DNA from 3 places in the Desulfobacter sp. UBA2225 genome. Region 2 is predicted to be linked to each of the others. Evidence: riboswitches for the same ligand, from Rfam matches in the RefSeq annotation. Region 2 holds a riboswitch; each other region holds the start of a gene.
What was found. Region 2 has a riboswitch for thiamine pyrophosphate ahead of thiS (sulfur carrier protein ThiS). Riboswitches for the same ligand answer to the same signal wherever they lie in the genome.
Positions count from the first base shown of each region.

Region 1: linked by a shared signal. The riboswitch ahead of B3D59_RS02740 (class I SAM-dependent DNA methyltransferase) and the one ahead of thiS (sulfur carrier protein ThiS) in region 2 are both predicted to bind thiamine pyrophosphate.
Region 3: linked by a shared signal. The riboswitch ahead of thiC (phosphomethylpyrimidine synthase ThiC) and the one ahead of thiS (sulfur carrier protein ThiS) in region 2 are both predicted to bind thiamine pyrophosphate.

Region 1 is NZ_DDYV01000051.1:1,258-9,792, forward strand. Features, by position in the region: partial or broken gene B3D59_RS02725 (tetratricopeptide repeat protein) at 1-679, opposite strand, end outside; gene B3D59_RS02730 (hypothetical protein) at 676-1,503, opposite strand; gene B3D59_RS02735 (tetratricopeptide repeat protein) at 1,658-3,946, shown strand; TPP riboswitch at 4,023-4,126, shown strand; gene B3D59_RS02740 (class I SAM-dependent DNA methyltransferase) at 4,201-4,932, shown strand; gene B3D59_RS02745 (TenA family protein) at 5,032-5,688, shown strand; gene pheA (prephenate dehydratase) at 6,042-7,181, shown strand; gene B3D59_RS02755 (shikimate dehydrogenase) at 7,178-7,978, shown strand; partial or broken gene B3D59_RS02760 (3-phosphoshikimate 1-carboxyvinyltransferase) at 7,994-8,535, shown strand, end outside.
Region 2 is NZ_DDYV01000216.1:1,358-12,467, forward strand. Features, by position in the region: gene B3D59_RS10860 (hypothetical protein) at 240-1,499, shown strand; gene B3D59_RS10865 (hypothetical protein) at 2,002-2,154, opposite strand; gene B3D59_RS10870 (MBL fold metallo-hydrolase) at 2,210-3,046, opposite strand; gene B3D59_RS10875 (class I SAM-dependent methyltransferase) at 3,087-4,163, opposite strand; gene thrS (threonine--tRNA ligase) at 4,175-6,088, opposite strand; gene B3D59_RS10885 (ribonuclease D) at 6,235-7,365, shown strand; gene dapF (diaminopimelate epimerase) at 7,398-8,249, shown strand; TPP riboswitch at 8,289-8,383, shown strand; gene thiS (sulfur carrier protein ThiS) at 8,475-8,672, shown strand; gene B3D59_RS10900 (thiazole synthase) at 8,675-9,451, shown strand; gene thiH (2-iminoacetate synthase ThiH) at 9,465-10,571, shown strand; gene thiF (sulfur carrier protein ThiS adenylyltransferase ThiF) at 10,571-11,110, shown strand, end outside.
Region 3 is NZ_DDYV01000223.1:65-7,715, reverse strand. Features, by position in the region: gene B3D59_RS11320 (hypothetical protein) at 1-84, opposite strand, end outside; gene B3D59_RS11315 (pilus assembly protein) at 110-3,436, opposite strand; gene B3D59_RS11310 (pilus assembly PilX family protein) at 3,491-4,084, opposite strand; gene pilV (type IV pilus modification protein PilV) at 4,129-4,560, opposite strand; gene B3D59_RS11300 (prepilin-type N-terminal cleavage/methylation domain-containing protein) at 4,564-5,262, opposite strand; gene B3D59_RS11295 (GspH/FimT family pseudopilin) at 5,301-5,843, opposite strand; TPP riboswitch at 6,190-6,301, shown strand; gene thiC (phosphomethylpyrimidine synthase ThiC) at 6,388-7,651, shown strand, end outside.

The DNA.
Region 1 (8,535 bases), on a different contig from region 2:
CGCTGGTATCATCTCCTGCAAGGGCATAATAATCTGCAGCAAGCATGAGATCCATGGGTGTTTTAATACCCTGGGTGCGGCAAAGGGTGATTATCTTTTCGGCCTCAAAGGCCTTTTTTTGTTCCTGAAAACAGATGGCCAGCTTGAGCCTGGGGCGAATCTGGGCGGGTAAAAGCGCTGCAGCTTTCTCATAAGCCGCTTCTGCCGTTTTGAATTCAGTCTGTAGCATGGCAAGATCGCCGGAAAGCATCAAAAGGAGGGGATCTGAATCATGGTTCTTGAGAAGCTTTGACAATAAATTCCGAGCCGCTGCCGTATCCCCGCGAACCAAGGCAATCCGGATAATTTGCTGTTGTGTGTCAACATCTTCGGGATTTTTTTCCAGTGCCTTTTTAAAGCATATCTCAGCCTGGTCCAGGTTGGACAATTTCAGATAAACGGCGCCCATCTTGGCATATACACGTCCGGACTGCCCGACCGGCTCCTTTGCTCTTAGCCAGTATTGAAGGGCATCGGCATAATCACCGCGCTCAAAAGCCTGGTCGCCTTGATTCTCAAAATGATCCTGGGGCGTTCCAAACTCCCAGATCAAAAAACAGCCTACAAGGATCCCCGTCATTAAAGCGGAAATCAACACGCCTGTGGCGGCAACAGCTATTTTTTTGCGTTTACGCTTCATCGTTTCACCACAATCAGGCCGACCAGACCGATAACGGCCATAACAGCCGCCCAGGAAAGAATTTCAATTTTATTGTTTGCCAGAAACCGCAGCAGCTTGAGTCCCAAGGAAAAAATCCAAGGCATTTGCGTATCCCGGCCATAGGTTTGGTGATATGCGCCGCTGCCTACCGGATTTTTCGAATACGCCTCTTCTAAACTCAACGCCTGGTATTTTTCAAGGGCAGGCATTGAATCCTCCCTGCCTTTTTTTTCTGCCTGGACCGCCTGAAGATCTCGGCTCTCTTGAACAGGCAGGCTTACTTTTCCGCCGGTCTGAAAAAGAATCACCTCTGCCACTTGCCGTTTCAGCTTGTCGGCAGGCACCAATTCTTTCGCATCAGATACCTCTACCGCTTTTTTGTGGCTTTTTTTTGCCTCAAGATAAGGGATGCTCAAATCCTTTAACAGTTGGGCATTTCGTTTTTGTAGCGCCCGGTATTGCTCTATAAGATTTTTTAACCTGAGATTTGCCGCAATCCGGCGGTCAAGCGATGCTTGAACGTTTGTCTCTGATGCGGATAAAAGATTAAAAGGAATATCAATCTTAAGCTCTCCGGCGCTTGCCGGAGATGACTCTTTAGAAAATGTTCTATACAGGCGGATTTCTGAGTCAGTATCCGGGGTATTCGGCAGAAAGGCATAGGTTTTGGACACCTCCTCTGCGATTCGGGGCGACTCGAAAACGGGACAATTTTCGCACGTGTCGGAAAAATGAAACCAGGCATATGTTTTTCCCTGGGTTAAGCACAAAAAAAACAGCGTCCCCAAAATGTTTAAAATCAAATATCGCGTCCGCATATCTCGTTCCATGTTCCTACAATGTCGAAATTTTTATTTCGTTGACAATACTGAGTATCCCATAATACAAATTGTATTTAACATTTGAGCGTTATCATAAAGTAAACAAAAAGCCAATTCACTTTTAAAGAGGTTGTTCATGAAAACCTGTTCCAAAATTATGTTAGTCATTTTCATCACATTGATTACTTGCACCGGATTTGGATGCGCAAACAAGGACGAAAAAAAAGCAGCCCATGTAAAAAACGGTGACGAATACTTTGATGCAAGGGAGTATAAAAAGGCTGAAATAGAATATAAGAACGCGCTCCAGATAGACAATAAAGATACGGCAGTCCTTTTGAAGCTTGGCGACATATTCATGAAGACAGGCCAGTTAAAATCGGCCTTTGCGCTTTATTCCAGCGTAGAAAAACTTGATCCGGAAAATATTGAAGCCCTGGTGAAATTATCGAGATTTTATTTTCTGGATAAAAAACTGCCGGAAACCCAGGCCAGGATCGATAAAATTTTGAAAAAGGACCCCCAAAATCTGGACGCGCTCTTTCTCAAAGGACAGGTTCTGATCAGAAAGAAGCAGATTGAAGATGCCCGGATTGTTTTTGAAAAAATTCTTGAAATCCAGAACAGCCATGTGGGAGCCCTGCATACCATGGCCGCCATAAAAGCCGGCGAAAAAAAATTCGACGAGGCTGAAGCTTTTTTGCTCAAAGCTGTGGAATCAGGCAAAGATGCGACAACGGCCAGAAACGTCCTGGCCCAGTTCTATATTCTGCGAAAACAATTGGATAAAGCAGAGGAACAATTACATCTGTCAGCGGCAGAGCATCCTGAAAATCCAGGGCACCAGATTCTTCTGGGTAATTTTTACCTGAGAACAAAAAATTTCCAAGAAGCTGAGACCGCGTTTAAAAAGGCGGTTGAGATCCAACCGGACACTCCCCGGCCCATGGTTATACTGGCCGGATTCTATGACGTGACGGGCCAAAAGGATAAGGCCCTTGAATTGTACAGGAAAGTCGCTGCCCTTGATTCTGAAGACAGCAATACCCAGATGATCTTGGCAAGATTCCTGTACAAGGAGAAAAAAATAGACGAAGCGGAGAACCTGGTCGCCGGCATTCTCAAAAAACGGCCCAAGTTGGCGGATGCCAGAATGCTGAAAAGCGAAATCCTGATTTTTCAAAAAAAATATCAGGATGCGCTCAATATCCTGATCGCCCTTGAAAAGGAAGAACCAAATGCCCACAGGGTTCAATATTTTAAAGGCCTTTCTTATATCGGAATAGGGGAGCCGAACCAGGCGGCATCAGCCCTGGTCAAGGCGGTGGAGCTGAAACCGGACTATACCCAGGCCCGGTTGCTGATGTCTGAAATTTATTTGCGCCAGCACGCCTATGATCTTGCCGTAAATCAGACCACTGCGGTAATTAAGCTTGATCCCAAAGCCTACCGGGCCTATCTGCTCCGGGGCAACGCCTATGTGGCCCTGAAAAAAATTAAGGAAGCTGAAGACGATTATAAAAAAATGATTGAAATCGGCTCTGACAATCCGGCAGGCTATTACCGGCTTGCCTACTTAAAATCTGCGCTGAGGCAATTTGACCAGGCAGCCCCCTTGCTGGAAAAGGCCTGGTCCCTGAACAACAAACTCATTGACGTATTTACCCTGAGAATCAGAAATGCCGTGGCTCAAAAAGAATTTGACACCGCCCATGACCTGTGTACTCAGCAGATGGATGCATTCACGGATAACAATAATTTGAAGGCGCTTGTGCACAGCACCCGTGCAAATATTTACCTGGCCCAGGAGGATATGAAACAGGCAGAATCAGAACTGCTGAAAGCCGTTGACCTTGCCCCGGATTATCTGAGTCCCTACGGAACGCTGGCAAAAATATACCTGTCCCAGAAAAATATTGAGGACGCAAAAAAACAATATCTGACCATGATTGAAAAAAACGATAAACTGGCCCCGCCCCATATGTTGCTGGCCGTCCTTTTTGAAGCGGAAAACAAATTTGATGACGCAGAAACCCATTACCGTAAAGCCCTTGAAATCAATCCCAACTATGCAGCCGCCGCCAACAATCTGTCATTTTACCTGGCAAGCCGGACAGATAAATTTGACGAGGCCCTGGCCCTGGCAAAAACAGCGAAAGCCCTTTATCCCGAAGATCCGAGCATCATGGATACGATGGGATTTGCCTATTATAAAAAAGGGTTGTACGGAAATGCCGTTGCCGAATTTTTGGACTGCCTGGAAAAACAACCAAACCATCCCATTATCCGCTACCATTTAGGGCTGGCGTATTACGGAAAAGGGGAAAAAGAGCAGGCACTCAAAGAGCTGTCCAAGGCCCTGGAGCTTAATGATAATTTCCCCGGGGCCAGTGACGCAAAAAAATTGATAGAGGAAATGAAATAACTCAATAAAATAGATCAGTAGTGTCCGGTTAGGTTTTTGCGTACATTTTAAAAACGCTGTTTTTGATACTTCTTTAGAATTTAGCTGGGGGCGCTTGCAAAAGCTGAGAAGGAAACATTTTCCTGACCCTTGGAACCTGATGCGGGTAATACCGACGTAGGGAAGCGGATCATGCCTCTTCAAGTAAGTGCCTACCTATAAAAATACATTATCTGCACCGGGTTGATAATAAAGGTTTTTCTTCGGAGGTCAGCATGGATAAAAAAAGAAGTTTTGACGAATTTGCACAAGCATATGATGCGTGGTTTTTTGACAATATGAATCTGTTAAATTCAGAGGTGAACCTGGTCGCTTATTTTATGAAAGATGCGGGTGATACTTTTTCTGTAGGGTGCGGAAGTGGTCTTTTTGAATCAATCTTGAAAAGAGATTTTAACATTTCCATTCAGTACGGTCTCGAACCATCAGAGGGAATGGCTGAGATTGCCCGTAAACGGGGGATAAGTGTTGAGGTAACCACAGCGGAAGACGCCGATCTGGGCGAAGAACAATACGATACGATCCTATTCAACGGCACACCAAGCTATATCAATGACCTGCAGTCCGTGTTTCACAAAGCATATACTGCTTTGAGAAAAGGAGGTAAAATCGTGGTTATTGATGTTCCTAAGGAAAGTTCATACGCAACCATGTATAACCTGGCAAAAAGTGTCGAAACATGGGAACATCCATTATTGGAAGGAGTTCACCCAAGGGACCCGTATCCAATTGAATTTGTAAAGGTTGCAAACTGGCGTACAACTGCTGAGAAAGTCGAGATGCTTAAAACAGCAGGTTTTCAAGACTTTGATTATGCTCAAACGCTCACTAAACATCCGCTATACTCAAACAATATGGAAGAACAACCAATTCCGGGGTTTGACTGCGGTGATTATGTTGCCATTTGTGCCTTTAAGGAACGAGCACGAAATAAGATGGCCAATTAAAATTTCTAAACGTACGGCCGACAATGGCCGACTGTTTTGAAATGGTCGAGTTATTTAAGGCTCATTCCTAAAAAATAAAAATAGAGGAATCAGGGGGTGATGAAGAATATTAAAGCAGCAGGAAAATACACTCAAAAGATGTGGGATGCGGTATCTTCTATTTATGAGGATACAATCGCTCATCCCTTCGTTGTACAACTGGCGAAAGGCACATTAGATAAAAATAATTTTGCACATTTCCTGTCGCAGGATATCCTTTATCTCAAGGATGATAATCTGGCTTTGGACCTGTTGGCCGAAAAAGCTCCCAACGAATCTGAAAAGCAATTCTTTCAAATGTTAGCCAAAGATGGGCTGGACATTGAAAAAGCCCTTCACAATGAGTTTCTGAAATATTTTGATATTGAGGAAGCTGAAGAAAAGTCTCCTGCAATTGAGAAATACACTTCCTTTCTGCTTAATCACAGTAAAAATTCCGTATTTGCTCTTGCTGCTGCGGCACTTTTACCCTGTTTCTGGGTGTTTAGCAGCGTTGGTAACCACATCTTGACCATTGCGGAAGCTGACAACGAATACCAGATGTGGATCGACACCTATCATAGTGAAGCGTACGAGCAATACACGCAAAGATTTATTGATATTGTAGAGCGGCTATCATCCGCAGCAGATGAAGAACTTCATCAGGAAATGTTGAAAGCCTTCACGCTATCAACACAATATGAACTCGATTTTTTTGAAGAAGTTATGAAAAAGTAATTGCAATAACCTTTAGCCGATTGTGATCGTCCCTTTCTATGGGATTGGTTATCCAACCATATTTTTCATTTCCAGGATATGTTTACATGCGATCGCCCTGGACATTGAGTCTGAATCTATTGACAGAAAAAGATCCAACGTATATGGTCTTAAAAAAATATAAAGGGAGAAATAGTTTAATGATCTTTAGCTTCAGCAAAAATTTTTATTTTAGCACTCGATTTTATAGAAAGGACAGCCTGCCTGTGGACAACTGATTTTTCCCATAAATTTAACTAAATCACTAAAACCGCAGCAGGCAAAACCTGAGGCGGTTTTTTTATTTGAAGCTGATTATAAAAAAGGAAATTGAGATGACTGACCATGAGATTAAAGACAAGGACAATCAAAAGCAGGCAGATGATGATTCTTCGCCCCTGTCTCCGCTTCGTGGGGAAATTGACCGTATTGATGAGCGCATTCTTGAACTGATCAACCAGCGCCTTGAGATCGGCAAAAAAGTAGGGGAGATTAAAAAACAAAAAGGCAGCCAAATTCTGGATCGAACCCGGGAACGCATGGTGATTGAGCGGCTTTCCCGGCTGAACCCCGGCCCTGCGGACGAAAGCCTGATTCAGTATATTTTCAATGTGATCATCACGGCCACACGGGAAATCCAGAAGCCTAAGACCATTGGTTATTTAGGGCCCCTTGCCAGCCATTCCCATATTGCCGCCCTTCATTATTTCAACCACTGCGGGGAATTTGTAGAACAAGCCGGTTTTTTTGATATTTTCAACAATATCGAGCGAAAAGAGCTGCATTTCGGCATTGTTCCCGTTGAAAACTCCATTGAAGGGGCTGTCAACTATACCCTTGATCTTTTTGCCGAGTTTGATCTTGAAATTACGGCAGAGCATTATGAGCCTGTTTCCCATGATCTGTTATCCATCACAGGGGAACTCAAAGACGTTAAAACCGTTTATTCCCATCCCCAGGCCATTGCCCAGTGCAAAAACTGGTTGAAGAAACATCTGCCCCATGCCATAGTCATGGAGACCAGCTCCACATCAAATGCGGCTCTTCTGGCCTCGAAGGATGAACAGATTGCCGCCATTGCATCCGGCAAAGCAGCACATTTTTATAACCTGCTGCCGGTGGCATCAAAAATACAGGATCGTGCCGGAAATATTACGCGGTTCCTTGTGATTGGGGGCGATCGTCCGGAGAGAACAGGGAATGATAAAACATCTATTATGTTTGCCACGAACCACACCCCGGGCGCACTTTTCAGGGCGCTTTCGCCTGTGAACAGATCCGGCCTGAACATGGTTAAACTTGAATCCAGACCCACGCGTCATTATAACTGGAGCTATCATTTTTTCATGGATATTGAAGGGCATATCCAGGATGAAATCGTATTTCAAACCATTGAACAGATTCGAAGCCAGGCCCTGTATTTAAAGGTGTTGGGGTCGTACCCGATTTTTGAAAAACAGGAGATATTACAATGATTGACGCTGCCACCCGGCTATATTGTCTATTCGGCAATCCTGCCAGGCACTCTAAAGGCCCTGTGATTCATAATGCAGCGTTTAAAGATAAGGGCATCAATGCCGTTTACCTTGCTTTTGAGGTGCAGGATGCGGCAGGCGCGGTACAGGCTGTGCGCACGCTGGACATCAAGGGCGCTTCCGTAACCATTCCTTTCAAGGAATCCATCATGGAACATATTGACTGGATCGATCCCACAGCCCGGGTCATTGGTGCAGTAAACACCATAGTGAATGAAAACGGCGTATTAAAAGGATATAATACCGATTGTCAAGCCGCTGTTGCGCCCCTTGTCCCCTTTGGTATTTCAGGAAAAACCGTCTGTATTGTGGGTGCAGGCGGGGCAGCCCGGGCCCTGGCCCACGGTATTGCAGCCCAAAATGGGGATATCATCATCACCAATCGGACCGAACAAAAAGGCCGGGCCCTTGCTGAGACGGTTAACGCTCGGTTTATACCTGCCGAAGAGATGGAAAATATCCAGGCGGATGTGATTATCAACACCACAAGCATCGGCATGACACCCAAAGAGAATGAAATCAGCTTTCCGCCGGAAGCATTAAGATCGGAAATGGTGGTAATGGATGTGGTATATACCCCGTTGAGGACCCGGCTGCTTGAAGCTGCAGAACAAAAGGGCTGCACAACCATTGACGGCCTGTCCATGTTCATTGCCCAGGCAGCTGCCCAGTTTGAATTATGGACAGGTATAATCCCTGATACGGATCTGATGCGAAACACCATTATTAACGACTGATTAAAGGAGAACTTTATGAAACTGGTAATTTCCAGAAAGATCCAGGACCAGGTGGTCAAAATTCCGGGTTCCAAGAGCATTTCACACAGGATGCTGATCTGTGCCGCCCTGGCCGACGGCATATCTCAAATTTATAATGTGCTGGACAGCCAGGATATTTCTCTTACCCGCAAAACCCTGGAGTGTATGGGGGCTCAAATCGAAAGCAGACAAGACGGTGCCCTGTCGGTTACAGGTTTCGGCGGCCGGCCCAAGCCCTGGCCGGATCCCATCCACCTTGGTAACTCAGGCACGTCCATGCGCCTTTTAGCAGGCATTGCCGCCCTTGGCAGCACCCCATATACCCTGACCGGGGATGAGCGCATGCGTCAACGCCCCATGGGAGAGCTTTTAGACGCCCTTGGCCGTATCCGGATCCGTGCGGCTTCCCAAAACAATGAAGGTACACCGCCGGTAGTGATCCAGGGCGGTGACAGGGCAGGGGGGCGAACGCTTCTTGACTGCTCCCGGTCAAGCCAGTACCTGTCCGCCCTGCTCATGGCCGGGGCTTTTTTTGA
Region 2 (11,110 bases):
ATGATAACGCAGTTGCAATTTGAAACCATGAGTTGGTTATATTTTGATATCAAGTTTTATAAGAAAGTCTGTGTAACCTACACAAATTTTAAAGCGTTCATTGTCGACTGCATTACGGTAAAAAAAAACAGGTCAGCCCGTGGCTGTTTATATGAAAAAGACTATAGTTTGCAGACAAATTGTTTCTGCAAAAGGCTCGCTATTAATGTTATTTTAATGGTCTGATAAAGGAACTGGAGATGTGCGGTTATTGTATAGAATCTGCTGGCGTTGAACGTTTATTAACAAAAGAGAAATTCACCGAAGAGGATCTATTATTTTTTTCGGATTTTTTTATTCAGGAAATAGTCGATCTGAATCAGGGCATACATACACTCCTTTCTTTCATTCTTGATTCTGAAATAACAGAAAAAGACAAATTAGAACAATTAAATTCGCATATTATTTTATGTCGCTTATTAGAAAACCTCATAGATTATGGGATTGATTCACCAAATTATAACAGCCTGTTACAAAATGATTGGATTGTAAAATCCATAGTGTGTGAAAGCCTTGAAAATACCTGCCGGATTGAAAACTTAAACCGAGTTGCATCTTGGTTACCCCACTTAAACTCCTGCTATAACTTAAACCGATGGGATTCAGATGAACCGATTCAGAAAGCCAACAAGCAATTTCCAAATATTCATTTTTTTTATCCACTTTATCAGGCAGATACATATTTCAATAAGGTCAAGTGGCACACTTTCCTGAATCAGGCTGACTTACCCAAAGAATGCATGGCGATTTTAAATCATTATATTTCATGGTGGTTAAAAGGTGGGGATTTAAAAGAAAACGATTCTTCTCACATTAAAGAACGTCTTGCCGGTACAGGTGTTATTTATGACCCAATAATGACTGTACCAAAAGAAGAACGAGTTGTATTTGATCTTGCTTTTCGGGCTTTATTTTTCAGCGCTTGTTATCTTTCAAAATTGCATCTACATAATGATTGCGTGAAAAAACTCATTTTAACCCCTCCATCAAAAATCCCTTTTTTTGATGGAATGGATTTATGGCTCCAGAGAAAAGCTACTGAAAGAATATATAGATTCGAGGGGGTATCTTTTTTTCTCCATTCAATAGATGATATACGGACCATGCTGCCATTGTACCTAATGGAAAAATGTAATATTACAGGTTATGATAAAAATGCTCTCTGCCAAGCTATTAAATTATCCAAGCAATATGATGACGATTTTGAAATGTTCTATGAGCAACTCTGTTGTGGAATCTCGATCACATCCGTTCTTAATGCAGAAAAAGAATTAGAGGAAAGGCAAAAACGACTTCTTGCTTCCCTCAGCGATTCAGACCGCAAAAAGTTGCGAGAGTTGGTAATTAAAGAAGCTCTTGAGGAATTCCCTGAATTTTCGGAATCTTTAGATGAACAGGCTATTGAATGTTGTATGCTATCAAAAGTTGAGGATTTTATAGCAGGACAAGATTTAACTTGATTACCCAAATGCTGGGTTTATATGGTTTGTGTTGATACTCGATGTTCAAGTTTTTTATAACAACCTGATATTATTATATTTAATACAAAGGGTGATATTTATGGCACGATTTTTTAAATTTAATAATATCAAAGAGTTATAATTTTAAAACGGATTTTTTTGTAAAAGCACGTCATTTCAAACCCAGTGTTTACAAGGTTTTGGAAAAAACTTGAACATCGAGTGATACAGAGCCTCTGTCAGTCCGTTGAGCATGGATCCTATTCCAATGGCGCAACCCATGACACACAATTTTGAAAATTCTCTCCTGTCTAAGGTTGGTAGGTAGGGCGAGCCTTTTGTCTATTATAGAACTCCCAGAGACTTTTTTGAAAGGGAGAGGATTACTTCTGTCAGTGGTTATGCTGGATCAAATCCATCCGGTGAGCGAAAGTATTCATAGTCCACTCCCATAATCGTTTCTGTCATCGGGAAGACTATTATTAACAGGTATCACCATCAATCACCTGAAAGAGGCGGTCAGGCTGTTCATGAACAGATTCACAAAAATCCGGCGAAACATCTGTTCATCTGCCATGATGCCTGCCACGCCTTTAATGATCTGGCAGGCATCCACTGGAACGGCATAGACGATTCTGCGCCCGGGAACGGTCATGAAAATTCCCAGGCGGGAGATGGAGTTATCTACTCCTGAATTGATCTAAAATAATTCAGAGTTCAAGCCGGCTACCTGTGGCAAACACGTTAATTGGGCGCGCCATTTTACTGGACATGTAGGCCGGGGCATCAGGACCCGTGCAGTGGCCGGTATAATAGGTTGTGCCCTCGTAGGACGACAGTTCATTGATCAGAATATCCAGGCGGTTGTTCGGTTCAGTGACCTTGGTTATGCGATTATACAGGTGGAATCCGCCGATCACATGGTCAATATGGTCCAGGCCTGTGCGGGTAAGGACCGTATCAATCATATTCCCCATGCCCGAGTGGGCGCAGCCGGTGAACAGAACCGAGGTGCCGTCTTCCACGATCAGCAGGGCCAGTTCATGGGAAAATTCATCCTCAATCAGTTTCCCGTCTTCCTGCTGCCTTAAAAGGTCTGAATTGCCCTGGGGGATAAAGCCCTTTTTTGAAAAATCCGTGATAATGGTTAAATCCTCGGACAAGGCCAGGTCCGCACCAATAAACCGGCAGCGGCTTTTGTCAATGGCATCGGTATCAAGGCCGATATATCGGGGTTCATTATTCTTGTAGCGGGCATAGTACCTGCCTTCAATGGCCCCCCGAGTCATGATGATTGCTGCTTTGTCATTGAGCGTTTGAAACTGCGGGATGCCGCCGCCATGGTCATAGTGCCCGTGGGACAGCACGGCTATGTCCGTTTTTGACAGGTCCACACCCAAATGTTTTGCATTGTCTGCAAATTTTTGGTCCTGTCCCATATCAAAAAGAATGGACCGGGTGCCTGTGCGGATAAAAAAACTTAAGCCGTGGGCCGGTGCAAGTTGCGGGTCCGTGGTGTTGTTTTCAAGCAGACAGGTGATTTCCATGGCGCGTTCCTCCTGTGTTTTTTTTCGGATATAGGTTCAATTATGGGGTGGTGCATAAAAAATGCAGATTAAAGGAATCATTGGGGATATCTTCGGCACAAACCGTTGAAAAGCCCGCTTGTTTGAGCAGATCTATGGCCTGCTCTTTCCCCCACATCATGCCAAGGCCCGAGCCGTTGTCATTGAGCCCGATGGGCATGCAGTGCATCAGGCTTACCGTGTATAAAAACGGGCCCATGGGATGATCGGTATTGTCCTTGATATTGGTGGCGGCCTTGATATCGATCATTGAAAAAAGGCCGCCATCACGCAGCATGTATTTCACTCCTTTTAACGCGTCCAGGGGATGGGACTGGTCGTGGATGGCGTCAAAGGCGCATACATAATCAAAGGATTGGCCAAACTTTGACGCCTCACGGATTTCAGCGGCATCCTGGTTGATGAACGCAATGTTGGACAACCCAAAAGATTCGGATAAGGCCCGGGCCTGTTCAAGCGCTTTTTCATGGTTGTCCATGCCGACAAACTCGGATTTTGGATAGGCCTGGGCCATGAGACAGACCGCCACGCCCTGGCCGCAGCCTATATCGCAGACCCGGATGCCTTGCTGCAGCCTTTTTTCCAGCCTACCTTGGTCAACATAGGGAATAAATTCCTGGATTAATACCTTGCGGTGTTTGGCCTCAGCCAGTTCCGACATGAATGCCTGAAAATCTGGATAAATGGAAAAGGGAACGCCCTGGCCGGTTTTAAATCCCTGTTTTACGGCATTCATGGCACAGGCGGTCAGCAGGGGGATCTCCTGGGTATAAACCCCCAAGTTGTTGTTCCCGGCTCTTCTGCACAGAAGATCCCCATGGGAAGAGGGCAGGAAAAAGGTGTCATCATTGTCCGGCTTTTTTGTCATCTCGATAATGCCACCGGTGACCATGATGCCCAGCCACTCCTTGAGATAACGCGAGTTCAGACCCGTTGCCCCGGCCAGTTCCCCAAGGGTCAGGGCTGAGCCTTTCTCATCCATGACATCAAATATTTCAAGGGCATAGCCGATCCCCAAACCCAGGTTCAGGGATCCGTAATTTAGAATCTGTACCAGTTTATCGGAAAAATCAGCCATGATTTAATATGTTAAAGATCGATTCCCTCCAGGACCCGGTCTTTGATATGGGCGCAGACTTTGGTCAGGAACTCTTCGTGGGTGACCCCCATTTTGACCTTGCCGTCCAACGTGCGCACCGACAATACTTTTTCTTCTTTTTCCTTGTCCCCAATGGTGATGATTAAAGGAATATAGTCCAGTTGGGCCTCTCTGATTTTCTTTTTAAGGGTCTCGCTTCTGTCATCTACGTCGCAGAGGATGTCATGGAGCGCCAACAGGTGTTGGATCTCTTTGGCATAGGGAGCCAGTTCCTGGTTGATGGGCAGGATCACGGCCTGGACCGGGGCCAGCCACAGGGGAAATTTACCTGCAAAATGCTCCACAAGGATACCGAAAAACCGTTCCATGGAACCGTAGATCACCCGGTGGATCATGATGGGCCGGTGTTTTTCATTGTCCGCGCCCTTGTAAGTCAGATCAAAACGTTCCGGCAGCGCCATGTCCAGCTGAATGGTGCCACACTGCCAGGTTCTGCCCAAAGCGTCCTTGATGTGGATGTCTATCTTGGGACCGTAAAATGCACCATCCCCTTCATTGATCATGAATTCTCGGCCATAGGCTTCTATGGCATTGCGCAGTCCGTTGGTGGCGGTTTCCCATTGTTCATCCGTGCCGATTGATTTTTCAGGCCTTGTGGAGAGCTCCAGGTGAAAGGATAGTCCAAACCGCGCATAGACCCGTTCAGCCAGTTTCAAAACGCCTAAAACTTCTTCCTGGATCTGGTCCGGGGTCATGAAGATATGGGCATCATCCTGGTGAAAGGCCCGGACCCGGAACAATCCTGACAACGCGCCTGAAAATTCATGGCGGTGTACCAGCCCGATCTCTCCGGCCCGGTGGGGCAGGTCTTTGTAAGAGTGGGATGTTGTTTTGTAAAGGATCATGCCGCCGGGGCAGTTCATGGGTTTGATGGCGTATTCCTCGTCATCAATGGTGGATGTGTACATGTTTTCCCGGTAGTTTTCCCAGTGACCGCTTTGCTCCCAAAGTTTTCGGGTCATCATCACCGGGGTTTTGGTCTCCACATACCCGTCTTTTTTATGCTCCATGCGCCAGTATTCCAAAAGCGCATTCCACATAGAAATGCCTTTGGCATGGAAAAAGGGCATACCCGGTGCCTCGTCATGGAAAGAGTACAGATCCAGGCGGGTGCCAAGTTTTCTGTGGTCCCGCTTCTTGGCTTCCTCAATCATGGTGAGATAGGCGTTGAGTTTCTTTTTGTCAAAAAAGGAGATGCCGTACAGCCGCTGGAGCTGTTGCCGGGACTGATCTGCCCGCCAGTAGGCACCGGAGGTTTTTAACAGTTTGACCCCCTTGATCATGCCGGTGTTGGGGATATGGGGGCCGCGGCACAGGTCAATGAATTTACCGTTTTGGTACAAAGAGATCTCTTCGCCTTCGGGCAACTCGTTAATCAATTCCACCTTAAACGGGTTGTCGGCAAACAGCTCAAGCGCCTGCTGCCGTGTGACCACCTGCCGTTCAAAACCTGCCTTGGCCTGGATGATTTTTTTCATCTCCGCTTCAATGTTTTCAAGGTCAGCTTCGCTTACCGGATCCATGTCAATATCATAATAAAATCCATCTTCAACCACAGGGCCGATGGTCAGTTTGGCGTCCGGGTAGAGGTTGAGTACGGCTTCGGCCATGACATGGGCTGAGGAGTGTCGCAGGATATCCAGCCCCTGGTCGTCGTTGGCGGTGATAAAGCTCACTGCACTGTGCTCTTCAATGACCGTGCCTAAATCAAGGGCTTTGCCCTCTATTGCCATAGCCACGCAGTTGCGGGCAAATCCTTCGGAAATGCTTTTTGCCACATCCATGCCTGTGGGTGGTTCGTTAAATTCTTTTACTGCATTATCCGGGAAAGTTATTTGAATCATTTTTTTTTACTTCCTGTTTTATATATCATGCCTCGATCTTGCCCTATTTCCAAAGGCAGCGTATGATCAGGCATTGTAAGAAAAAGCCGTTAATTAAAAAAAAGAATTTTAAAAGAAGTGTTTTAAACAATCAAGGGAAAACTAAGGTGGTTTATCAGTTTATAACAACGGACAAAGACCTGGCACAAGTATGCCTGAAACTTGAACCCTGTGAAATAATCGGTGTGGATCTGGAAGCCGATTCCATGCACTGTTTTTCAGAAAAGATATGCCTGATCCAGATTGCAGGCCCAAACCAGGCCTGGCTGCTGGATCCTTTTCTGATCAATGATTTTTTACCCTTTTCCCGAATTCTTGAAAACCCGGAGATTACCAAGGTGTTTCATGGATCGGACTTTGACGTCAGAAGCCTTGACCGGGAGTTGTCCGTTGAAATTGAAAACCTGTTTGACACCGAGATTGCCTGCCGTTTCTTAAATATTAAGGAACGGGGATTGGGCGCACTTTTGAAATCTTTTTTTGATATTGATGTGGATAAAAAATACCAGAAGGTGGACTGGTCAAAACGGCCCTTGAAAGAGGAGATGATTGCCTACAGTGTGGGGGATGTGGCAACGCTTGTGGACCTGCATGACCTTTTAAAAGAACGTCTTGAAAAGATCGGGCGTCTGGCCTGGGCCGAAGAGGAGTTTGAGTTGCAGGCCAGGGTCAAATACGAGAGCAATCATTCAAGACCCTTGTTCAGACGGTTCAAGGGAGCCGGAAAACTTGACAACCGGAGCCTTGCCGTGCTGGAGCATTTGCTGGAAGTCCGGCTTTCCGAGGCCGAGAAAAAGGATCTGCCTCCCTTTAAAATTATGTCCAACCAGTCCATTCTGACCATGGTTCAGCACAGGCCAACCAGTGTCGAGTCGATATCGAAACATCGGGCCCTTAGCCCTAAACAGACCGGCATGTACGGGCAGTTGTGCGTCAAGGCCATTGAAACCGCCCTTGCCTTACCTCACCGGGAACTGCCGTCCTATCCCCAAACCCGGGTGCCCAGGAAAACCTCCCAGGTCCTTGCCCGCATTGATGCATTAAAAAAAATGCGTGAAACAGCGTCCCAGACTTTGGCCATGGAACCTGGATTTTTGATCAACAACAATATGATTTCCGCTGTGGCTGCGGGCAAGCCGGCAAGCCCGGAAGATTTGTTGCGGATTCCGGGCATGCGAAACTGGCAGGTTGAGGCGCTTGGTGAGCATATTCTTGAGACCCTGTCCCGGGTTCAGTGAGTTAAAAAGAGAAAAAGAGATAAGGATAAACAATGCGTATAGATTTCTGGAAAATGCACGGTATCGGCAATGATTTTATCATGCTGGATGACCGGGACAAGACGATTGCAGGGTATATTGACTATTCGAATCTGGCTGTGCGCCTGTGCCACCGGCGGTTCGGCATCGGTGCCGACGGCATTATCCTGGCCCGGCATTCTGATACCCATGATATTCGGTTTATAATCATCAATTCAGACGGGTCCGAACCTGAAATGTGCGGCAACGGCATGCGCTGTTTTGCCAAGTATCTGTACGAAAACAATATTCTTGTAAAAGATGAAATAAAGGTTCAGACCCTGGCCGGAACCGTGGTGCCCCGGATTGAAAAAAAGCAAAGCGGACAGGTGGTCTCCGTATGCGTGGATATGGGGGTGCCAAGGCTTGTGCCTCAGCAGATTCCTTTTGTCCATGACAGGGATATGGCCCTCGGGGTGCCCATAGAGACAGCCCAGGGCACAATGTTGGTATCCTGTGTTTCCATGGGGAATCCACATGCCGTGATCTTTGTGAATGACTTGTCACTGGTGGATATTGAAACAATTGGTCCCATGGTGGAAAATCATCCTCGTTTTCCTGAAAAAACCAATGTGGAGTTCATTGAAGTCGTCTCTGACAGGCAATTAAAAATGCGGGTGTGGGAACGCGGGGCCGGGATAACCCTTGCCTGCGGCACCGGGGCCTGTGCTGCCGTTACGGCCGCTCATCTCACGGGACGGGCAGGGCGTCAGGTGCGTGTTAATCTGGACGGCGGGGACCTGGACATTTCATGGAATGAATCCAGCGGCCATATTTTTAAGACTGGGCCTGCCCAAACCGTTTTTAAGGGAACTCTTGATATTTAGTCCAGGGTTGACAAAGCTTTTTAATCTATATATAGCTTGATTTATCGTTTGGGGTGGCGCACAGCGTCTGAGATAATACCCATTGAACCTGATCCGGATAATACTGGCGAAGGGAAGAGCGGACAAGACAATAGTAAACCCGGAAAAATTCGGATTTAGGCATTTTTATAGCCGCTTGCTCTTCCCTTGAGAGCAAGCGGCTTTTTTTATTTAGGATTTTTGCCTATGAATATTTTTGTCAATGGAAACAAGGAACGCATAGAGCCATGCACGTTGGCACAGTTGATCGCCTGTAAAAAGCTCGATGCAGGGGCGCTGGTTATTGAACTTAACCGGCAAATCATCAAACAGGATTTTTGGCCGACAACTGAACTTCAGGAAGATGATCGCCTGGAGATGCTCAGTTTTGTCGGAGGAGGCTGATTATGAAAGACGATGTACTTCGATTGGGGGGGAAAGAATTCAGTAACCGGTTACTGACCGGTACCGGGAAATTCGGCAACCATGGGCAAATTCCCAAGATGCTCGCGGCCAGCGGTTCACAGATGATCACTGTCGCTTTGCGTCGTGTCGACATCACGGCTCAGTCTGAAAATATCCTTGAATACATCCCCAAACATGTGACCCTGCTGCCGAATACATCCGGCGCCCGCAGCGCAGAACAGGCCGTACGCATTGCCCGTATTGCCCGGGAAGCCGGTTGTGGTGATTTCATTAAAATTGAAGTCATCACCGATATGAAATACCTGATGCCGGACAATTGGGAGACCTTGAAGGCAACGGAGATTCTGGCCAAAGAAGGGTTCCAGGTGCTGCCTTATGTCCTGCCGGACCTGCCCCTGGCCAAACGGCTGGAAAACGCCGGTGCCGCGGCGGTGATGCCTCTGGGCGCACCCATCGGAAGCAACCGGGGGCTGGAGACCAAACCACTGATTGCCATGTTAATTGAAAACGTCTCCGTACCCATTGTTGTGGATGCGGGAATCGGCAAGCCTTCCCAGGCAGCGGCTGCAATGGAAATGGGTGCGGATGCGGTTCTGGTGAATACAGCCATTGCCACGGCCCGGGACCCGGAAGCCATGGGGCGCGCCTTTGATTTCGCGGTCAAGGCCGGACGGGCTGCCTACCTGGCTGAAATGGCCGAAGAGTCTACCCTTGCCCGGGCCTCTTCTCCACTCACCGGATTCCTTGACGAGGTATAAAGAGGATTAGATTATGTCATTTTACGAGATCGTTGAGCGATACCGGGATTTTGACGTTCCCCATTTTTTTGACCAGGTGAGCGATCAGGATGTCATCCGCAGTCTGGCCAAGGAAAAACCCGGTCCCATGGATTTCTTGACCCTGCTGAGCCCCAGGGCTGCCGGACATCTTGAAGTCATGGCCGGCAAAGCCCACCAGTTGACCGTGCAATATTTCGGACGCACGATCCAGATGTTTATTCCATTGTACATCTCCAACCACTGTAACAACGGCTGCGCCTACTGCGGGTTTAATCAGAAAAACCCCATCCTTCGCCGGAGGCTCAGCCTGGAAGAGATTGAGATTGAGGCCGAGGCCATTGCTAAAACCGGCATGCAGCATGTACTTTTTCTCACCGGTGAGGCCCAGCACATGACCCCCATGTCGTACCTGGTGGATGCGGCTCAACTGCTCAAGAAACATTTTGCATCCGTGGCGATCGAGGTCTACCCGCTTGAGGTTGATGAGTACCGCCAACTCTACGAGGCCGGTGTCGATTCCATGACCATGTTCCAGGAAACCTATGACGAAGATGTCTATAAACGGGTTCATCTGGCCGGCAAAAAAATGGATTACCAATGGCGGCTCAACGGGCCTGAACGGGCCGCGATCGCCGGCATGCGGGTGGTCAACCTCGGCGCGCTGCTGGGTCTTTCCGAGCCGCGCCGGGACATGTTTTTCACCGGGTTACATGCCCGCTACCTTGAAAACAAGTATATCGATACCGAAGTCGCCATCTCTCTGCCCCGGTTTAACGAGGCGGAAGGCGATTTTCAACCCGACTACCTGGTGGATGACAAAACCTTTGTTCAGTTCATGACCGCGTTGCGCATCTTCCTGCCGCGTTCGGGAGTGACCGTCTCTACCCGTGAAAACGCCACCTTTCGCGACCGCATTCTGCCCCTGGGGGTTACCCGTTACTCTGCCGGGTCAAGCACCGGTGTCGGTGGATATACCGAGGTGCCCGAGGGTCAGACGCCGCAATTTGAAATTACCGATGCCCGCAGTGTGGCTCAGGTGGCCGATGCAATTCTCGCCCAGGGCTACCAGCCGATTTACAAAGACTGGGACTGCATCTGATGAAGATCGGTATTGCAGGGGTCGGCGGTATCGGCTCCAACGTGGCACTTAACCTGGTGAGAAGCGGCGTTGTGCAACTCAAACTGGTCGATTTCGACCGGGTAGAATCCGGCAACCTCAACCGCCAGTTTTATTTTTCCGACCAGATCGGCCTGTTCAAAGTCGAGGCACTTAAAATCAACCTAAGCCGCATTAACCCCAAGATAGAGATCGAGGCGCTGATTGAGCGTATTGACGCGAAGAACTGCGCAGAATTGTTCTTGGACTGCGATCTTATCGTTGAGGGCTTTGACCGCCAGGTGGATAAAAAAATGCTCATCGAAACCTTTGCCGACAAAAAGGGGGTGGTTTCAGCCTGCGGCATTGCCGGATCCGATTTGGCCGCCATCGGTTCGCGCAGAATCGGCAACTGCTACATTGTGGGCGACTTTACCACCGATTGCGACCAGGCCCCGCTCTTCAGCCACAAGGTGACCACCGTGGCCAATCACATGAGTGAACTCATTCTTTGTCAACCCGGCGTACTTCATGACAATACA
Region 3 (7,651 bases), on a different contig from region 2:
ATTCTCAGCGGCTATGCCCATGCCACACATTCCGTTAAGGAGAAGCAGGGCAAACACAGCCAGGGAGAGTATTTTCTTCAGCATAAAAGTCTCCTGAACGATGGTGTTATTATTTGTTAAGTTGGCGCCAGAATGCTCTTTCCAAGCCGACTGGAGCTATTGGATCGGTTGTTTCAAAGCCGATAATAATTGTCGGTTTTCCTTCATGGACAACCAGGACCGGTTGGGGTGGAATACCCTTATTTTTAAGCTTCTTACGTCGGTCCTGCCGCCCCAGAACTTTTTCTTCTCCATCATCATTATCGGTATCGTAATTAATGGCAGCCTCCCCGTACTTATAACCGAGAGCGTAAAGATAGCCATTGCCCCCGGCCCCGGAAACAGCGCATGGATCATCACTGTTATCCTCATCGTCATCATCAGGAACATAGGTGGAAAAATAGATTACACCGTCATAGATCAGAGGGGAAGAGACTACCTTTTCGCCCACCTGGCTGCCGTTCGCCTCCTTCAGAAGGATAAACCAGCCCCTATTGTTTTCGTGATCTATAGCACTTTTTACATAATTAGTATAACGCAGGCTGACATCCGAATCAGCCTCCTCATTCTGAAGAAGATCATCGGTCACATCGAGAAGGAACAATTCGTCAGGGTCGTCTTCACCACCGACGACGGTATGACCGTCATTCTTTGCCTTGACCTTTCCATCGGTTTTATCGACGTAAGCCTCAACGATCACTGGGGATTCGCTTGACCATTGCCAGTTGTTCTTGATGGCGTAAAATCCATTGAGGATATCCGTCCTTTCCGGATGTTCCCGATCACCGGTTCCGAAAAAGGCGTAATCGCCCACGCGTTTTTCGAGCACCGTTTCCTCTTTGTCACTTTTCTCCCCGGCTTCATAGGTGAACTCGACCGGAAAGTACTCATTCAGAATGGTGGGGGCGTAGAAGATCTTTTTGCCCGGCAACGCATAGAGTTTCAGCCTCTGTCCCCAGACGCCGTCTTCCTGCCCGTCGTACTTCCCATCGAAGGCAGATGCTTTGCTGATGCTGGTGTTGCGATGGAAAATATCATCCCGAAAGGCGAACAGGTTGCCGTTCATATCTCCGGCATACACCCGGGTGGTGGTGCGGGTCTTGGGGTTTTCAAAACCTGAGACCGCGATAATGGAGTGGGTCATGGCACTGTAGTTGTCATGACTGAACAAAAAATTACTGAACAGAGTACCGGTCTGGGCATCAACTGTGTACACCGCCCGCCCCATAGAATCAGTTGCATTTATTGCAGGGGTGCCTGTGGGGAGTAAATCCTGGTTGATATCGTAGCCTCCGGCCATGAGAAAAACATCCCTTGTTTTATAGGTGGCGCCATCCATATGCCCCATTTGAAGCGCCTGGGGATCCGTCCAAGACTGTCCGAGTTCTTCCGTGCCCAGGATATCGGGAGTAATGCTGTATTTGAAGGCCGGCGCGCTGTAGCTGCTGATATCCAGGGCGGTGTAATGCTTGCCCCCGCGGCGTTCGCCGAAAATGAGCAGCTTCTTGTCCTGTGTGCTGGATGAATTGTCATGATCGTAGTGGTAATAGACCGGCGTCCCGTCAACGAAATATTCCAGGCCGGAGGAGCCCACCTTGGAACTCAGATTGCCCAAAAGGTCCTGGGGAATAAAGCCCCACAGTTCTTTTCCGTCTTCATCGTCAAAGCAGTGCAGCATGCCGTCATTAGCCCCGGCATAGATCATCGAATGGTCCTCAGTGCCATCGTTGTTCGTATCATAATGCACAACTATAGGCTGGGAGTGTAGCAGACTTCCCAGCGGCCAGTCATCGGCCACACCGATACGCACAGCATCAATGACCGTGTCGGTCAGGTCGGTATACGTGTTGAGAGTGGTGGAGTTGTCTGTGCTAAACTTGTTGCTTAAGGCCGTCAGGTCCGACGTTGTTCCGGTATAGGTGTAGATATCCCGGTCCGTCGCCCGATCTTGCAGAACTTCACCAGCGCCGCCTGCGGTCACCTTGGGACCATCCGCCGCATTACTCCAGTATGAGACGGCATTGTCAACCACCGTGCCGCCACTCTCAATGGCGATGCCGTTCTTATCCTGAATGACGCCGTCATCGGTAATGCCATATTTTTTCAGATTCCCGTACCAGTTGCCAGTGTTGGTGGGCTGGAACATGCCGTAGTAAACATAATTGCCGGCGTAGGCCTTGTTCGCGCGACTGACCGGCACTGCCGCTGCGGTAAAAATTTCGTTCTGTTCCTTAATGGCCACGATAATGCTGTTCAAGGCCACGCCAAGTTCTCCCGCATTGGTCGCCTGATAGTATTCGCCGCCGCCGCGGGTTGCTGTCAAGGAGAGCAGGTCCTGTGCTGTCTGAAAACCAATAGTATAGGTCGTTATGGTCTGATCTTCAAAGTCACCCGTTTTGCCCAGGTCCGAAAGGACATCAGTGTGTTTGAGAAAATTGGCGACATCATCCAGAAAACTGTAGTGGCTCTGATTCATATCATAGTCATAACCACTGCTGTTATAAGTATCAGTATGGCTGTCCGACAGGTAACTGTCGATAATATATTTTTTGCTCGCGAATTTATCGTCATCCTTGGTCGGCTCGCCGTCCGTCACCAGGATGATGTAGGTTTTCTGGCAACGGTATTCTATGGGGCTGGTGTAGGTGATGCCACTGTTGAACCAACTTGCTTTGCCGGCGAAATAGAGCCCGGCTTCGGCCAGGGTTTCCGCAAGTGGCGTCCAGGTATCTGATTTCAACAGACCGACGGCTCCGTATGCAGATTGAGCCGAGTCCGCCATCGCACTCGTTGCGGGGTCATAAGTTCCGACGAGCGTCGCCTGAGTCGCCCCACAGTTGGCAACAACTTTCCCTCCGTGCTCGTAATTAAACGCCATCAGTCCGAAGTTGACATTCTCGTTGTTATCGATAATCAGGTTGGCAACGACCTCCTTGGCAACTTCCATGCGCGAACGGTCTGCGCCTCCCCCTGCAAAATTCAGGTAATTGCCCAGAGCGTAATCTCTGGAAGTCCCATTGGATGAACAGGTTACTTTGTTTTGGTAGTTTTTGTACAGCCTGCCCGTCCAGTATCCTTTGCTGAGAAGGTCGGTTTTAGCAACGGAGCATTGCCAGTATGGTGACGTGATATCGGAAAAATAGAGTTGCCATGACCCATAATATTTATAATAAACTTTGTTTTTTTCATACGATCCGGAATAAATGGTGGCAGGATCATAATCATCATTCTGGTTGCTTGGCACGTCTTTTGTCGCCATGCTTCCGGAGTTGTCTAGAATAATCAGGACATTAGGCTTGACCTCAATATTCGAGACGCCGTAAATATCGACATCTTCCGCGAGGGCAAATGATGTCCATGCGATTAGTCCCAATAACAATAACAGTTTGGTTTTCATATTTTTTCCTCCTGACTTAGCATCCGGAAATTCCAGAGGCTTATTGATCGGAACTTATTCATATTTGTTAAACACCTTGTAAACGCCTTCCTGCAAAATCACCTTGCGGTCATTCTTAACGGAATAGGCCGTAATGGTAAAACGGCGGATTTCAAAGTTCTTGGGATCGTAGCCGCTTCCCGGCAGGGGTTTGTCTCGGTGATTCAGAACCGGCACCTGGTTGGCCGGGTGGTCGGCAGCGCTGCCGAAGGCGGACAGGTCTTCCCAGGCACTGATGTCGGTCGCGGTGGAAACATTGTTTCTGATCCTGTAACTCCCGATAACCTCGCCATTTTTGATCATTTCACTGAGATCAGTAATGCCGTTACCATTATCATCACTTCCCGCCTGGGGAAAATAGGCAGTGCTTTCATCCGATGTCAGGTAACCAGTCGTAAGCCAGGTTCTGTAATTGAGCTTCCCGGCAGCCAGGCTCATTTCCTGGTTATAGAAATCCGTTCTGTAAATCCGGTCATTCCCGGTTATCTGCAGCTCCACGCCGGTTGTATTCAGCGCCGCAATACCGATGACAGTCAGCAATACCAGAAAAAGCATTACGGATATCAAAGCAAAACCCTGTTGGTTGTTCACATGATCAAGCGGCTTCATATCTACCTCAATTCGTTGGATGTATCCTCAAAAAAAAGCTCACACTATTGCGCCTTGACAACCGAAAGGCTGAAACTTTTCAGCGCTCCTTTTTGATTCCAGAACACTGTAACATCAATTGTTTTACTGCCCGTGACCGGGGTATTGTCGGTGATATGCCAATATGCCTCACAGAAGTTATCGCTATCAGCCTGATGGCCATCTGCAGTAATAGTAGTAGTACCATCGGGCAGCGTATAGGTATAGTTGTTGTTCGATTTGAGATTGTCGTCGTCATAGTCCCAGGACAGCATTTGTTCAATCTGGTCACTGCCGAACACCGTGGCTTCAGTCAGATGATTGGCCACGCTGTTGCCCCGAATAGCCTGTAACTGCATCAGAGAAATGCCGAGAATGCCGATGCTGAAAACCATCAGCGCAATAAGCACTTCAATAAGAGTGAAACCGGCATCATTATGACTTTGCGGCTTATTCACGGGTCAACTCTCCGTATTTCTGAGGTAGATGGTTACAATCTGAAAGCGGCGTCTGAACCCGTCATTGTAAGGTCCCCAGACATCCCCGGATGCGGACGTATAGGTTTTGTTATTGGAAAAATTACGGTCTTGCTTCCCCACGCGGGCCAGAAGAGAAATCTGTACTGTTTTTATTTTATCCGGATCGGTCACCACAGCGCCAGCGGAGTCAAGGTAAAGAAATTCCAGCGCTTCAATATTTTCGGCAATGGCACGTTTAATTCCACCCACTTGCCTGCCGATATCATTGTCTCCATCGCCATAGGCATCATATAAATCAAAAGTAACGGTTTGTAATTCGCCCGGCTCATCCACACCGGTGGATGTGTCGTTGTCACCATCGGCATTATCGTTATCCAACCCGTCATCATCAGCAACATAGGTAAAAACAACACTGGTCGAATTTGCTGTTTCAATACCTGCCGTCCCTGATCTGTAAGGGTCATATCCGGCCATGCACAGTTCCTGAGTCATATAGCCGATTCCGGCACGCAGGTTTTGCTGCATTTCCACCACCTGATCCTGGGCTATATAACTAGCCTGTTGGGATGTGAACTGTGCGTAAACCCCTACTAAGAGAATACTGGAAATGGCAAGAGCGGAGAGAACTTCAATCAGGGTAAAACCGGCATTTTCCATGCATGGCGATATATATTTTTTCATTATTTCCCCATCTGTATATTGGTTTAATCCCTCTTGCATCAGTTCCAATTTGTTCCGTCATGACTTTTTCGTATTTTCGGATATCCTGAATTGGACAAAGCCATCTCATACCAGACTGAATTATTGTTCCTTAATCTTGCAGAACCTGTCCTGTTGCCAAGGGGGAATCCACGGGAATTATAGCCAGTCATTGGTGTTCCGCTAAAGCTGGCTTGGTAAAGTGTGCAACCTATGGGCATTGCAACCGCTAGCAACGTTACTTCTCCACCGTCTTGTATTGCGTTATCAGCGGTTCCTGCACCATCACCATTGTCAAGAAAGACCGTATATTCTCCCCCCTGAGTCGGGAACGTCACCGTTGAAAAGGTAATGCCTACACTGCAATTGCGTTTAAGCGCTTCAGATTTGGCTTTCTGCATATTGGAATAGAGGTCACGTGCCGCCGCTTTTAAGCGATAATTGGGCAACCAGGACATGACATTTGGGATTGCAATGGTCATGGCGATTGCCATGATCGCCAATACAATAATGATTTCCAACAACGTAAAACCTGTGGCAGTTTTTAATATTTTGTTATTCATGAATTCTACTTTATAACTAAAATATTTTCATAGTAAGTGTAGTTGGTTATAAAATTGGGTTCAGCCCCAGCTGAGTGGGCGTTATTAAATTTATTATTCAATTATTATGCCAAAATCAAAAAGTGTGTCAATTTTTAATGCGTTTGTCCTGACAGAGGCAGGCTCGCCCTTGATTCTCTTGAAAGCCAGTCTGCCATTGGAATAAATCGAATTGATTATATTTCATCGTTTTGATTTTATTTCAATGCATTGTATTTATAAATTTAAATTCTATTCAAAACCTCTGATTGCCAAACAGACTCTTAATCCATTGACAGAACCTTCCGAATCAAGTATGTGACATTCCAGTTAATCACGGGGGTGCTTTCGTAAAAGCTGAGAGAAGTTGGCTCAAGACTTCAACCCTTGGAACCTGATCCGGTTCGTACCGGCGTAGGAAATGTGGTTGAAGCTTTGGCATAGAGCTTGTCTGTCATTTCCCGGCCCTTTCGTTTCAGTTTCCCCCTATATTTATAGATAGAAATATAAAACAGGAGATGTACATATGTCACAGTCATATACGACTCAGATGGATGCAGCCCGAAAAGGCATTCTCACCCCTCAGATGGAACAGGTTCTCGCCAATGAATCCATTTCAAAAGAGGAGCTCATGGAGGGCCTTGCCCAGGGTCGAATTGCTATCCCTGCCAATAAACATCATTTAAACCTGAAAGCGGCAGGTGTGGGAAAAGGACTTAAAACCAAAATTAACGTCAATTTAGGCGTATCCAAAGATGTCTGCTGTTTTGATTCGGAAATAAAAAAAGCGCAGTTGGCCATAGAATACCAGGCAGATGCCGTCATGGACCTGAGTGTATCCGGCGACACTGAAACATTTCGAAAGCGTCTGGTGAAACAAATTCCTGTGATGATCGGTACGGTCCCCATTTATGACACCTTAACCCGTACCGGAAAACCCACAGAGGAGATAACCCTCGAAGAGTGGTTTGAAACCGTTGAGATCCATGCCGCCAACGGGATTGATTTCATTACCATTCATGCCGGACTTAACCAAAAATGTGCCCGAAGCATAAAAACCAATCCTCGATTGTGCGGCATTGTCAGCCGAGGCGGGGCTATTCTGTTCGAATGGATGGAAAAAACCGGCAACGAAAATCCTTTTTATGAACACTTTGACCGTCTACTGGATATTTGCCAGGCCCATGATGTCTGCATCAGCCTGGGGGACGGACTCAGGCCGGGTGCCATAAAGGATTCAACAGACGCCCCCCAGATCGAGGAACTGATCACCCTGGGAGAACTGACCAAGCAGGCCTGGAAAAAAAATGTGCAGGTCATGATTGAAGGGCCGGGTCACGTGCCGCTGCATGAGATAGAAATGAACATGCAACTTCAGAAAAAGCTTTGCCACAACGCCCCGTTTTATGTGCTTGGTCCCCTGGTTACCGATATTGCCCCCGGCTACGATCATATCACCTCCGCCATCGGTGGTGCCCTGGCCGCTATGCATGGTGCCGACTTTTTATGTTATGTCACCCCGGCCGAACATCTGCGTTTGCCAACCGCAGACGATGTTAAAGAAGGTATTATGGCATCGCGGATCGCCGCCCATGCCGGAGATCTGGCCAAGGGGCTTAAAGGGGCCGAGATTATTGACCATAAAATGAGCAAAGCCCGGGGTGAGCTGGACTGGGAGGGTCAGTTCGACTGCGCCCTGGATCCGGAAAAGGCAAGGAGTTTCCGAAAATCTTCGCAACCCGAGGAACAAGATGTCTGTACCATGTGTGGTGATTTTTGCGCTGTTAAAC